Linked DNA regions of Methanosarcina acetivorans C2A. The protein of the gene in region 1 interacts with the protein of each later gene in a pairwise test. Links are inferred from orthologs where the notes say so. Each region holds a gene or a part of one and is shown on either strand. Other genes may lie near its edges.

Region 1 (6,042 bases):
TTACAGCCTTAAATTTTCAGATTTCACTTTAAAAGGCGGGATTGATAAATCTCCTTAATGGAGAACGGGTCAATAGTGCAGAGAATATCTCCGCAACAATGGGACAATTTATCCGTAACAATGGAACAAATTCTTCCATAAGATTGGAACCAATTATCCATAACAATGGAACAGGTCTATGGCGTAGATAGGTACTTCGGGAAGGTTATCTAAATAATTTGATGGCTAGTAGAATAATATGGTTACTTTGCATTAATAGGACTTACGCACTTGAGTACAAAATCAAGCACATTCGGCGTTGCAACTTGGTTATTGTTTTATACCGTGAAGGTTTAATGCCATTGATTACTCGGTTCAACCGCGTAAGTCCTAATTAATATAGCTACATGTATTGAAACGTATGCCATGCTGTAAGGGAAGAACTAAACTGGAAAATATTGAGGAAGGAGATTGCTCCTGTGCCTCCTGAAGTTGAATTCTCGATGGGTTAAGTTGCCGCCAAAAACTCTATAAAGATTACTGAAAACCAGTAGAATGACTTATTTACATAACTAATAGCGATAATTCAAATGAGGGATCATGATTAGAATCCGAAAAAATAAGACTACCAGGAAAAAATTAACAGGCCCTGGGGAAGGAAAACCGGTTGCTGAAAAATCTGTTCCGGTAGCTGCAGAAAGCAGGGAACAGTTTAAAGGCCAGCCAAGGGATCAGCCAAGAGATCAGTTTAAAGGTCAGTCCCGCGGCCAGTCCAGAGACCAGTTTAAAGGTCATTCAAGGGATCAATTTAAGGGCCAGTCCCGTGGGTCCAGAGATCAGTCAAAGGATCAGTTCAAAGGTGACCTTGGAAAAAAGAGAAGATTCCCATATTCTAAGAAATCTCCCAGAGATAGGAAGGAAATTCCGGGGTTCAGGCCTCCTGCCAGAGAGCCTGTGAGATCCGAAGAAGACCTCGAAAAAGGAGGTTTTGTCCTTCCTGGCGAACTTGTCGGGACTACAGAGGAGTTCAAATCGGGTGCCGGAACAACAGTAATTGGTGGGGATATCTATTCCACTGCCACGGGAAATGTGCTCATTGACAGAAAATCCAGAGTTGTCTCGGTTAAGCCAAACACCCTTACCCCAAATATCCTTAAGGTAGGGGACATAGTTTACGGCAAGATCACTGACGTCCGAGAGTCCGGGGCAATGGTGGAAGTTGCAGGAATCGAAGGAAAAGAGAACAGGGAAATTGTCAACACAAGGCCTGGGGATATCCATGTTTCAAATGTGAGGGACTCCTATGTAAAGAGACTCTCAGATGAGTTCAGGCCCTCTGATATCGTAAAAGCCAGAGTTATTGATGTTGATAGAATGCGTCTTACCACATCCGAAGATTCCCTTGGAGTTGTAAAAGCTTACTGCTCAAACTGCAGAGGCGAACTTGTCCTGGAAGGGAAAAAGCTTAAATGCCCGGTCTGCAATATGACTGAAACCCGTAAGATCTCAACCGAGTACGGGAAAGGAATCCGGTAATTTTCTCTTTCCCCATCTTACTTTATGCAGGTTTTGGCATTTTATGACGGATTATGCATTTTGCGGCAGGTTGTAATATAACCAGCTATATCACTCACCATTTACAGGTGGTCACCAATGGAACTGAACATTCTTAATAAAACAAATAACGAGCTTGAAGTCGAGCTTAGAGGCGAAACTCATACCCTTCTCAATCTTCTTAAGGACCTCCTGATTAAAGATGAAAGGGTTGAAGCGGCTTTCTATGACATGAAACACGTGAGCATCAGCGATCCTATCCTTTACATCAAAACCGATGGTACAGACCCGATTCTGGTCTTAAAGGAAACGGCAGCAATCATTATTGCTCAGTGTGATGAGTTCATCGATGTCTTCAGCAAGGCAGCAAATGCCTGAAGCCGGATGACCTGCAGGACGTCTCTTAAAACGTCTCTTAAAAGACGTTTTGCCCTTTTTTCTTACCAGGGGGCTTTCTCCTACTCTATATACTTTAGATAAGGGTTTCCGGATAGTATTTGTTCGCTTTCACAAGGATTTTTACGGGATTTTACTGTCTCTTTATAAATTGCTTCTGGAATACCTTTTTATGAATTCCTGATATATCACTGGATATATAGGGCTCCAGACAGTTAATTTTCTCAGATCTGCTCTCATAACCAGGACAGAAACCAGAGGAGAAATTTTTCGTTTGAATAGGAAATTTTCCGTTATCACTGAGGTATAAATAAAATGACACTTGACGATTCATCTTTACAGAAGTATGGTTTCATAAAGCGAGAAACCCTCGGCAGCATAAATATCGACCCTCTGCAGACTGGCGGGCTTTTGACCGAGGCAGCCAGGCAGGCCCTTGTGGAATGGGGAGACGGTTACTCTGTCTGCGACTTCTGTGGTGGGGTTCTGGACCAGATTAAAAAACCCCCTATCCATGATTTCGTACATAAAGCTCTCCCTGAGTTTTTAGGCTGTGATGAGGCAAGGGTTACAAACGGGGCAAGAGAGTCCAAATTTGCGGTTATGCATTCCATGGGCAAGCCCGGGGACTGGATCGTGCTTGACGGGCTTGCCCATTACTCCTCTTATGTTGCAGCTGAGAGAGCCGGTCTGAATGTAAAAGTGGTACCACATGCAGGCAGTCCCGAATATTATCTTGACCCCGAAGGGTACGGGACCGCAATCGAAGAGGTCACAAAGGAAAGCGGAAAACCTCCGGTTCTTGCCCTTGTAACATATCCTGACGGGAGCTACGGAAACATCCCGGATGCAGGAAAGATCGCGTCCGTCTGCCATGAGTATGAAGTCCCTCTTCTCCTGAACGGGGCGTACTGTGTGGGAAGGATGCCCGTATCCGCAAAAGAAATCGGAGCTGACTTCATAGTGGGCAGCGGGCATAAGTCAATGGCAGCATCCGGACCTGTCGGAGTGCTCGGCGTAAGCGAAGAATATGCCCCAATCGTATTCAGGAAATCCGTATACAGCAAGGTAAAGGAAGTTGAACTTCTGGGCTGCACTGCCCGTGGGGCAACGGTTATGACCATGATTGCATCTTTTCCGGAAGTGGTAAAGCGCGTCAGGAACTGGGACCAGGAAGTCGAAAACGCCCGCTGGTTCTCTGCAAGGCTTGAGGACATGGGCTTTATCCAGCGCGGGCAGAAACCACATTCTCACGACCTTATGTTCTTTGAAGCTCCCGGCTTCTACGAGATTTCCCAGAAGATCAAGAAAGGCAGGTATTTCCTTTATAAAGAGCTCAAAGAAAGGAACATCCACGGCATCAAGTCCGGGCTTACCAAATATTTCAAGCTCAGCACTTTCGGGCTCGGAAAAGAAAAGCTCGGCGTTGTTGCGGACTCTTTTGAGGAGATCCTGAAAAAATACGAGAATGTTTAAAAAACTTCAAAATCGATTTTTTTTCTGATGCCCTGGAGCAATCTAATAGTCTGTTCCTTATACTGGGTATCCGGGTTACTTTTTTTGAATCTGGTTTTTGAAATCTATTTTAGACTCTCATTCTGAATGATAGATTTCTCTGAAAAGGTCTCATTCTGGATGATAAGCTAGCTGAGATGACTGTTTTTTCACCGTCTGATCCTTATTTTTTGATTTCAATTTCAGGAGAAAATTCAGTTTAAATGCTCTACGGCAGCCCCGGATGGAAAAATTTTTAAAAAAGTTTTGGGATTGTATGTTCTGTTTTTCAACATTTCCTGTAAAAAAACAAAGCCCTGTTTTCGGGGAGTTACCTGTTTTTACTTCTTCATTTCCACGTTTTCCACATACCCTTCTCCCCGCGGGGTTTGGGCATAAAATACTTTTCCTTCCTCTTCTATTTTTTCGATGTAAAGTGCATCTTCCAGCATGTTGAGGTGGAAATTTGCCATGCTGTCGTTCAGGTTGAATTTTTCTTTTATCTCCTCATAGGATTTTCTCTCACTTCCGAGCGAGATAAGGATCTCTCTTCTCGTGGTATTCTGAAGAACCTTGAGTCCGAATTTATGGTCTTCGGTCGGGTTTCTCGTCAGTTTACCTTCACGTTTCATTCGCTCGAGCCATTCTTCTTTTTTTCTTGCATTTTCATCTGAATCCATATTCGGTCACCTTTCCAATAGCATTCATTATTCCCTATATTTGCCTTACTGGAGTTGCTTTTTTAACTACTTCAACTATATCATTTTTTCAATCACTAAACCGTTTACTATAAAATTAAGAATCAAACGATACAATGTACATTTCATCTCCAAGCTTACGCTCTTTCACCAGTTCACAGTGTCTTAGTATTGCAAGCTGGTTCATCGTTTCCTGAAGGGTGAGTCCAAAAAGCTTTGAGAGTTTTTCGGGGGTAGCCCCCCCATCTTCCAGGATAAAGTTATAGATCTCTTTTTGCAGTTCGGTCAGGCCTTCAGTCCCTTTAAATCCGTGCTGTTTCCTGAAGAGTTTCATTGAACGCACTGCCATTGGGTCTGCAAACTTTATTTTTTGATGCTCTTCCAGATAGCAGTCTTCACAGATTATCCGACCGTTCTCTTTGACGGATTCGTTTTCCTGAATTTCTTTCCCGCACGCTGGGCACATTACAAAATAGAGGACGTCTGGATCAAGTTCCCGGTTCCCGGATTTATTCGTTTTTACTAGGCCGTGGAACTCAAGATAACTCACTATTTCGTAAACTGTTGACCTGCATAGTCCATATTCGGCTTTTGCCTTTTTGATAACATCCCGGATATGGAAACCACAGTCCACGTGAGCTTTTTTAATGCATTCAATTATCCAGATTTCTTCTTCATCCAGCACAAGTTTCATTGAAATCTCCAGGAATATTTGACCAAGCAGAAGCAACTTTCTGATGAAAAACGGTTTCAAAACCCGAAGTTTTCATTTCTCACAAAACCGGGAATTCTGGAACAGTCTTTTTTGATATCTGTCTCTCTATTTTTTCATCTTTTTAGTATAAAAATGTATCGTTATCTATATATATATATTTCATTTTTCAGAGGATCTTTCATTAAGATTTCATGTAAAGATTCTATTGCTTTTCAGGTACCTTTACTAATATCACCGGTTCTTTCGTTTTGCAGTCCAAAGTTCCGCCACTTAATTTATAAATAGACAAGAAGTTTTTTATTCACATGAAACTGAACTCTGAACTCGAAGCAATCGAAACGCTTGCAAAAATCATTCTTACCGCAGCCCGGACTGCCCCCAAAGGCAAAGGGATTGATGATATTGTGACCTGCCTCCTCTCACCTGAAGAAAAAACCGAACTTGCCTCCAGGATGGAAGAATTAAGCGAGATCAAAGACCTTAAATTCCTGCTCCGGGACGCCCGGAATGTCAGGGACGCCGATGCCGTCATCCTGATCGGGCTAAAAGCTTCGGGTGTGAGCAGCCTGGACTGCGGAGCCTGCGGTTTTGAAACCTGTAAAGAGATGCTTGAGCATGAAAAGGTGCAGAAAGAGTTTCTGGGCCCCCAGTGCATGATCAAGTACCTGGACCTCGGGATTGCCGTGGGCTCAGCTGCCGCAAAAGCAAAAGATCTCTGCATCGATAACAGGATAATGTATTCTGCAGGGGCTGCAGCCTGTTATTTTGAGATGATCGATGCGGATGTGGCCATGGGGATTCCGCTGAGCGTCACAGGGAAAAATGTCTTTTTTGACAGGAAGTCTACGAGAAAGCCCTGAATCAAAAATTAAAAGTGGAAAATTAGATTCTAGGAATTCTGCTAAATAAATCAGTGTAAAGAAAAAGGAACCAAAACAAAGAAAAAGGCGGACAGATACGAAAGAAATTAGCTCCGCCTCTCACTATTTTTTTCTTCAATATTTTTTTCTTATATTTAACCAAGAAATCGTTCATCTGAAACTTTTCAACTGCTCAAAATCAAGGGTTGCAAAGTAGTCCTCGATGGTCTCTGCCCTGCGGATCTGCACAACGCTTCCGTCTTCTCTCAGCAGTAGTTCGGCAGAGCGAAGTTTTCCGTTGTAGTTGAATCCCATGGCATGTCCGTGGGCTCCGGTGTCGTGGATC
Region 2 (6,073 bases), 730 kb from region 1 along the record:
ACCCAAACCTCCCACTGCACACAAGGACTCTGATATGGAACCTTTCAAGCCAGCTTGAAACCATTCCAGTAGATGAGTAAAAAAAGAAAAACAGAAGAGTTCTTCTTAATCCTGTAAAAAGGATTTGCTCCGAGAGTTCCTTAGAGAAAAAATTTGGCTCCCGGAAAGAAAATATGCTCAGATTCGTTCCTTGAGACGATTCTGTTAAAAATCTCGAACTTTATCTGATTCTAAACTAAAAACTGCCGGGAAGCGACTTGGTAATTTTGATAGTCGTCTCCGGCTGATTTTAGAATTAAATCAGGGGATCAGGGATACCGACAAGGTAAAAACCTTTTTCATCTTTTTTCATTCTAACTCCAATCTTGTTTCTTTCTAACTTCAATCTACTTCGATTTTTCCGGTCTTTTTTCGATCTGATTTTGACCTTCTTCCATGTTTTCCCTACTCGAATTAAAATTCAGATTATGACCAGAGCTTCGAAAGAAAATAAATGCTTAAAGCTTGTTAGCGAAAGAAAAGGCAAAAAAAGGGATAAAGATATAAAGAACTTCAGAATCATTTTATACATATTAAAAAAATTAGAGATTTGATCAGGTAAGAGGGGTAAGACTACAGACAAGATAATCAGAAAAAATCAAAGAAAGAATACAATTTAAAGGAAATTCATAAAGAATGCAGTAGGAAAGATATCAGAAAAGAAACTCTGAGATAGTGGCGTGAAAGCTTGAAAAAGAATATAAAACCGGGAACACATCTAAATGCGTAAAAATAGGGGATAACATGATACAGGGGGATAACATGATACGGGCGGAAAGCCAGCAGGTGGAAAAACGGTATCATAGAAATATGAAATATTTACAGGGGGGGTAAAAGTAATGCTGGAAGAAATTTCTATCCGGATAAGGGATAATTTCGAGACTAAAGATAAGATCAGAGAAGAAGGACTGAAAATTTCAAGGGAAATCGTCAGGGAATGCAGGATAGCAAGCTTTGCCCTGCAAGGGAAAGACTTTGAAAAAGCAAATAGAAGTATAGACGCGGCTGGAAGAGCTTTAAAGAAACTCAAATCCCGGTTCGAAGGGCATGCTGACATTTACCATGCCGGTTTTGTAGAACATGCCCAGCAGGAATATTCAGAAGTTGCAGTTCTCTACAGCTTATTAAAAGAAGAAGGAAAGATACAGAATCTTCCTTCCCCGGATGAACTGGGAGTCGAGTATGCTGCCTATCTTAACGGGCTCGGAGATTTGGTGGGGGAGCTCAGAAGACATGTCCTTGACCTTATAAGGGAAGAATCCTTTGAAAATGCCGAAGTATTTTTGGGGATCATGGAAAATATCCATGCAGTCCTTATGGACTTTGATTACCCTGACGCGATAACCGGCGGGCTCAGGCGAAAGACCGATATCTCCCGCTCCCTGATAGAAAAAACACGCGGAGATGTGGTAAACTCAATTCAACAGAAAAAACTTGAGCTTGCAATGAAGAGCCTGGAATCCAGGCTGTAAGACGATCAGAATATATCAGAATATAAGACCACAAAGCTGTAAGACTACAGGGCTGTAAGACAATTTACTCCTTCAGCACCCTAGTAGAGCTCCAGGATGAGAAGAAAAACTGGATAAATTTCAACCATTAAAATCATTTACTATTCAGCGCAGTTACATTACAACTTAGCATGTTTAATTACAGCTTAGCGCGATTAATTACAATTTAACGCGATAAATTGCAGTTTAGAACCAGCTACCTGACGCCCGCTATCCGATATACTTCATAGGGCTGCCAGACAATTCAACATATTCATATAAACGATAAAACCGTAAGGGTCTGATAGACCCAGAATTCCAATAATCAGTTACAAGAGGATATCCATGAGATTCGATCCAGAAAAAATAAAAAAAGATGCAAAGGAGAATTTTGACCTTACCTGGAACGAGGGTAAAAAAATGGTCAAAACCCCTACCCTTAATGAGCGCTACCCCAGAACCACCTTTAGATACGGGAAAGCTCACCCTGTTTATGATACAATCCAGAAACTGAGAGAAGCCTATCTGCGCATGGGTTTCGAAGAGATGATGAACCCCCTTATAGTTGATGAAAAAGAGGTCCACAAGCAGTTCGGAAGCGAAGCCCTCGCAGTCCTTGACCGCTGTTTCTATCTTGCAGGGCTGCCTCGCCCGAATGTGGGGATTTCCGACGAGCGTATTGCACAGATAAACGGAATCCTGGGGGATATAGGGGACGAAGGCATAGACAAGGTAAGGAAAGTCCTCCACGCTTACAAAAAAGGGAAAGTCGAAGGCGATGACCTTGTGCCTGAAATCTCGGCAGCTCTTGAAGTTTCGGATGCCCTTGTAGCCGACATGATTGAAAAGGTCTTTCCCGAATTCAAAGAACTTGTAGCCCAGGCAAGCACAAAAACACTGCGCAGCCACATGACAAGCGGCTGGTTCATATCCCTTGGTGCCCTCCTTGAGCGAAAAGAACCGCCTTTTCACTTTTTCTCAATAGACCGCTGTTTCAGGCGGGAACAGCAGGAAGACGCTTCCAGGCTCATGACCTACTACTCGGCTTCCTGTGTTATCATGGACGAAAACGTGACCGTAGACCATGGAAAAGCCGTTGCTGAAGGGCTTCTCTCCCAGTTTGGCTTTGAAAAGTTCCTCTTCAGGCCCGATGAAAAACGCAGCAAGTACTATGTGCCTGACACCCAGACTGAGGTCTTTGCCTTCCACCCGAAACTCGTGGGTTCGAACTCCAAGTACTCGGACGGCTGGATCGAGATCGCAACCTTCGGGATCTATTCCCCGACAGCCCTTGCCGAATACGACATCCCGTGCCCTGTCATGAACCTGGGACTCGGAGTCGAAAGGCTTGCCATGATCCTTCATGACGCCCCTGACATCCGCTCCCTGACCTATCCGCAGATCCCCCAGTATTCCGAATGGGAGATGTCGGACAGCGAACTTGCAAAACAGGTCTTTGTGGACAAGACCCCGGAAACCCCCGAAGGGAGGGAAATTGCAGATGCCGTGGTCGCCCAGTGCGAACTGCACGGGGAAGAGCCAAGCCCCTGTGAATTCCCTGCCTGGGAGGGGGAAGTTTGCGGACGGAAAGTAAAAGTCTCCGTAATCGAACCCGAAGAGAATACGAAACTCTGCGGGCCTGCTGCCTTCAATGAAGTCGTTACCTATCAGGGAGATATCCTTGGCATCCCGAACACGAAGAAGTGGCAGAAAGCCTTTGAGAACCACTCCGCAATGGCAGGCATCCGCTTCATAGAAGCCTTTGCAGCCCAGGCTGCCAGGGAAATTGAAGAAGCTGCAATGTCCGGAGCAGATGAACATATCGTCAGGGTCAGGATTGTAAAAGTTCCCTCGGAAGTCAACATCAAAATAGGCGCTACTGCCCAGCGTTATATCACGGGCAAAAACAAAAAAATAGATATGAGAGGCCCGATCTTCACCTCCGCAAAAGCGGAATTCGAGTGAAACAGGCAGTAAAAACAGGAAATGAGCTGCATGCAGAAAGAAAAAGTGCCGTTTTCAAGATACCCTGAACTCAGGCGATTGATGGGAACAGGAGAGCCTGCCTGTGTTACCTTTGAAACGGATGAAAAAGACGGAAAAGGAGGTGAAGAGCTTCCTGAAAAATCCGGCTTTCTATTTTGCGAACTTGTGCAGAAAGCCCGTATGGGAGAGAAATTCCGGATTTCCGGACAGAACTGCGCTCCCGGAGATTATATCCTTGGGCTTTCTGAGGAAAGCCCTGCCGGATATTATCTTAAATCCGGAAGGTACAGGGATATTCAGGCTGCGGAAAAGGCAGCCCTGTCCCTTCCGAGATTAAAGAGAAAATTCTGTTCCGTAGCGATAGAGCCTCTGTCCCTTAACAGGGGCACCTTTGATGTGCTAATTCTTTTCCTTAAACCTGAGAAAGCCATGCGTATTATTCAGGCAAATGCCTATTCCGAAGGAGAAAGGACATTGATGGACACGATGGGAGCGGCTTCAATATGTGGAGATTGCACCGTACTGGCTCTTGAAAAAGGCATTGGTTTATCTTTCGGGTGCAAAGGTTCAAGAAAACATAGCGGATACAAAGATTTTGAAGTCCCTCTCGGGATTGCTTTTAAAAAAATAGAGGAAATCGAGGAAGGGCTTTCAAAGCTTCCCGAAACAACGCAATGAAAGGTAGTAAGAGTCACTCGATAGGAAACGAAGAAATAAAAGAGGAGGCTTCTCATATTATTTTGGCGAAGAGGTTCACCACACTTTCGATCCACATAGCTTTTAACTGGCCCGGAGCAACAACTGCAACGGTTGCCAGAAGAAAGATCATGACTAGAGCAAAGGCAAATACCTTCATTAAAAATGAGCCCGCTGAAAAATTCTCTTTGTGCTTGCTGTCATCGACTTCTTCTAGCAGTCCCTGATAACTGACTTTTACACTTGACCAGTCGGCATTTTCCCCTTTTGATTTTCCTGACGGGTCTTCATCCTCAGAATCCTGTTTTTTTCCGGAATAGACATATCTGGACCAGTCAACAGTATCTGTTTCGGGAGAGGAATTTGATTGGGCAGAGCTCAGGGGGTCACTGGAAGATTTGAACGAAACGTAGGAGATGGTAGTCGACCTGAAGGGAGATTTAGAGCCTGAAGGTATCTCGGGAACTTCCGGAACCAGAGATTCCTGCGTAACTTCCCGGTTACCAGGATTCTCAGAATTGGCAGAAATTTCCGTTGCCTTTTCTTCCGGGGGCAAAAACATGTCATATGCCTTTCTTTTTTGAGGATCCTTGAGAATTTCGTAAGCTTCTTTGATTTTTATGAACTTTTCATGGGCATCAGGGGACTTAGCTCTGTCCGGATGATATTTCTTTGCAAAATAGTGATACCTGTTTTCGATCTCCTCCGGGTTTGCACCTCTGGGAATATCGAATAACTGATAATAGTCCACTGCTTTCCAACCCTCTGAACCTGTATAATTGAGCAATTAACCGATTTTGAGTATTGAGCAATTAACCGATTTTGAGTATTGAGCAATTAACCGATTTTGAGTATTAAGTGATTAACCGATTTTTATTGCTGAGCTGTTAACCTATTAAGCGATTACTCGTTGAGACCTTCGGGCCTTTCGATAGTAACACTTCGCATGATTCCGGTCCCAAGGTCTTTTGCCGTAGCATTTATTATTCCGTTAGCGTCAATGTCAAAAGTAACCTCTATACGCGGGATGCCTTTTGGGGCAGAGGGAATGTTATCGAGCACAAGCATTCCAAGGGCAACGTTTTTTGATGCGACCCGTTCCTCTCCCTGAAGGATTTTACCTCTCACAACCCTCTGGTTATCGTAATGTGTGGTGAAAATTTTACTATTCCTTGTGGGAATTGTTGTATTTCTGAGAATTATTGGCGCCATCAGATCTCCCACAGTTTCAAACCCCAGGGAAAGAGAGATCACGTCAAGAAGCACAAGGTTGCCTGCATCAACTTCTTCTCTGGGAGACTTAAGAAACTCGTTTCCAAGAATTCCTGCCTGAACCGCAGCCCCCATTGCTACCACTTCGTCAGGGTTAATACTCTGAAGAGATTTTTTTCCCATGAAATCCTCTACGGCTTTCACTACAGAAGGGATTCTGGCAGAGCCGCCTACAAAGATTACTTCATCAATTTCGGAGGGAGAAAGCTTTCCATCCTGCAGGGTTTTTTTCATAATTGATAAAGTTTTTTTAACAAGGTCTTCTGTCATCCTGTCGAACTGGTCTCTTGTTACATCTATATCCAGGGTTTTACTTTCAAAAATATAGGGCAGGTTAACATTTGCAGTTGTAAGGGTGGACAGGTCAATCTTGCAGCGTTCTGCAGCCTCTTTAACGCGCTGCATCACCTGCGGTATACCTGAGATGTCCGTGCCTTCAGCCTTCTGGAACTCAGCAAGCAGGTGTTCAACAATCCGCCCGTCGAAATCGTCGCCTCCGAGTTCGGTGTCCCCACTGGTAGCCAGGACTTCGAAAATTCCGTTTTTGATCTTAAGAATTGAAACATCGAAAGTACCGCCCCCAAGGTCGT

What was found.
Region 2: the proteins of pscS (region 1) and sepS interact in binary tests that used the Methanocaldococcus jannaschii proteins (3 or more experiments, as listed by UniProt). The link is inferred for Methanosarcina acetivorans C2A from one-to-one orthologs.

Annotation. Positions count from the first base shown.
Region 1 is NC_003552.1:838,540-844,581, forward strand. Bases 1,378-4,324 are described here. They hold pscS (O-phospho-L-seryl-tRNA:Cys-tRNA synthase), read left to right. Parts: upstream 1,378-2,244; coding sequence 2,245-3,405; downstream 3,406-4,324. Other genes in these bases: MA_RS03770 (exosome complex RNA-binding protein Csl4), read left to right, coding at 1,378-1,515; MA_RS03775 (DNA-directed RNA polymerase subunit L), read left to right, coding at 1,633-1,911; MA_RS03785 (winged helix-turn-helix domain-containing protein), read right to left, coding at 3,765-4,103; MA_RS03790 (hypothetical protein), read right to left, coding at 4,219-4,324. Also shown: more of MA_RS03770, read left to right, coding at 580-1,377; more of MA_RS03790, read right to left, coding at 4,325-4,815; MA_RS03795 (ferredoxin domain-containing protein), read left to right, coding at 5,142-5,696; lysA (diaminopimelate decarboxylase), read right to left, coding at 5,868-6,042. UniProt on the Methanocaldococcus jannaschii protein: Converts O-phospho-L-seryl-tRNA(Cys) (Sep-tRNA(Cys)) to L-cysteinyl-tRNA(Cys) (Cys-tRNA(Cys)).
Region 2 is NC_003552.1:109,652-115,724, reverse strand. What follows is about bases 1,207-4,184. They hold sepS (O-phosphoserine--tRNA ligase), read left to right. Parts: upstream 1,207-1,874; coding sequence 1,875-3,494; downstream 3,495-4,184. Other genes in these bases: MA_RS00455 (DUF169 domain-containing protein), read left to right, coding at 3,525-4,184; MA_RS00465 (haloacid dehalogenase), read left to right, coding at 1,207-1,511. Also shown: MA_RS00470 (UPF0147 family protein), read left to right, coding at 1-80; more of MA_RS00465, read left to right, coding at 879-1,206; more of MA_RS00455, read left to right, coding at 4,185-4,193; MA_RS00450 (DnaJ domain-containing protein), read right to left, coding at 4,246-4,962; molecular chaperone DnaK, read right to left, coding at 5,115-6,073. UniProt on the Methanocaldococcus jannaschii protein: Catalyzes the attachment of O-phosphoserine (Sep) to tRNA(Cys).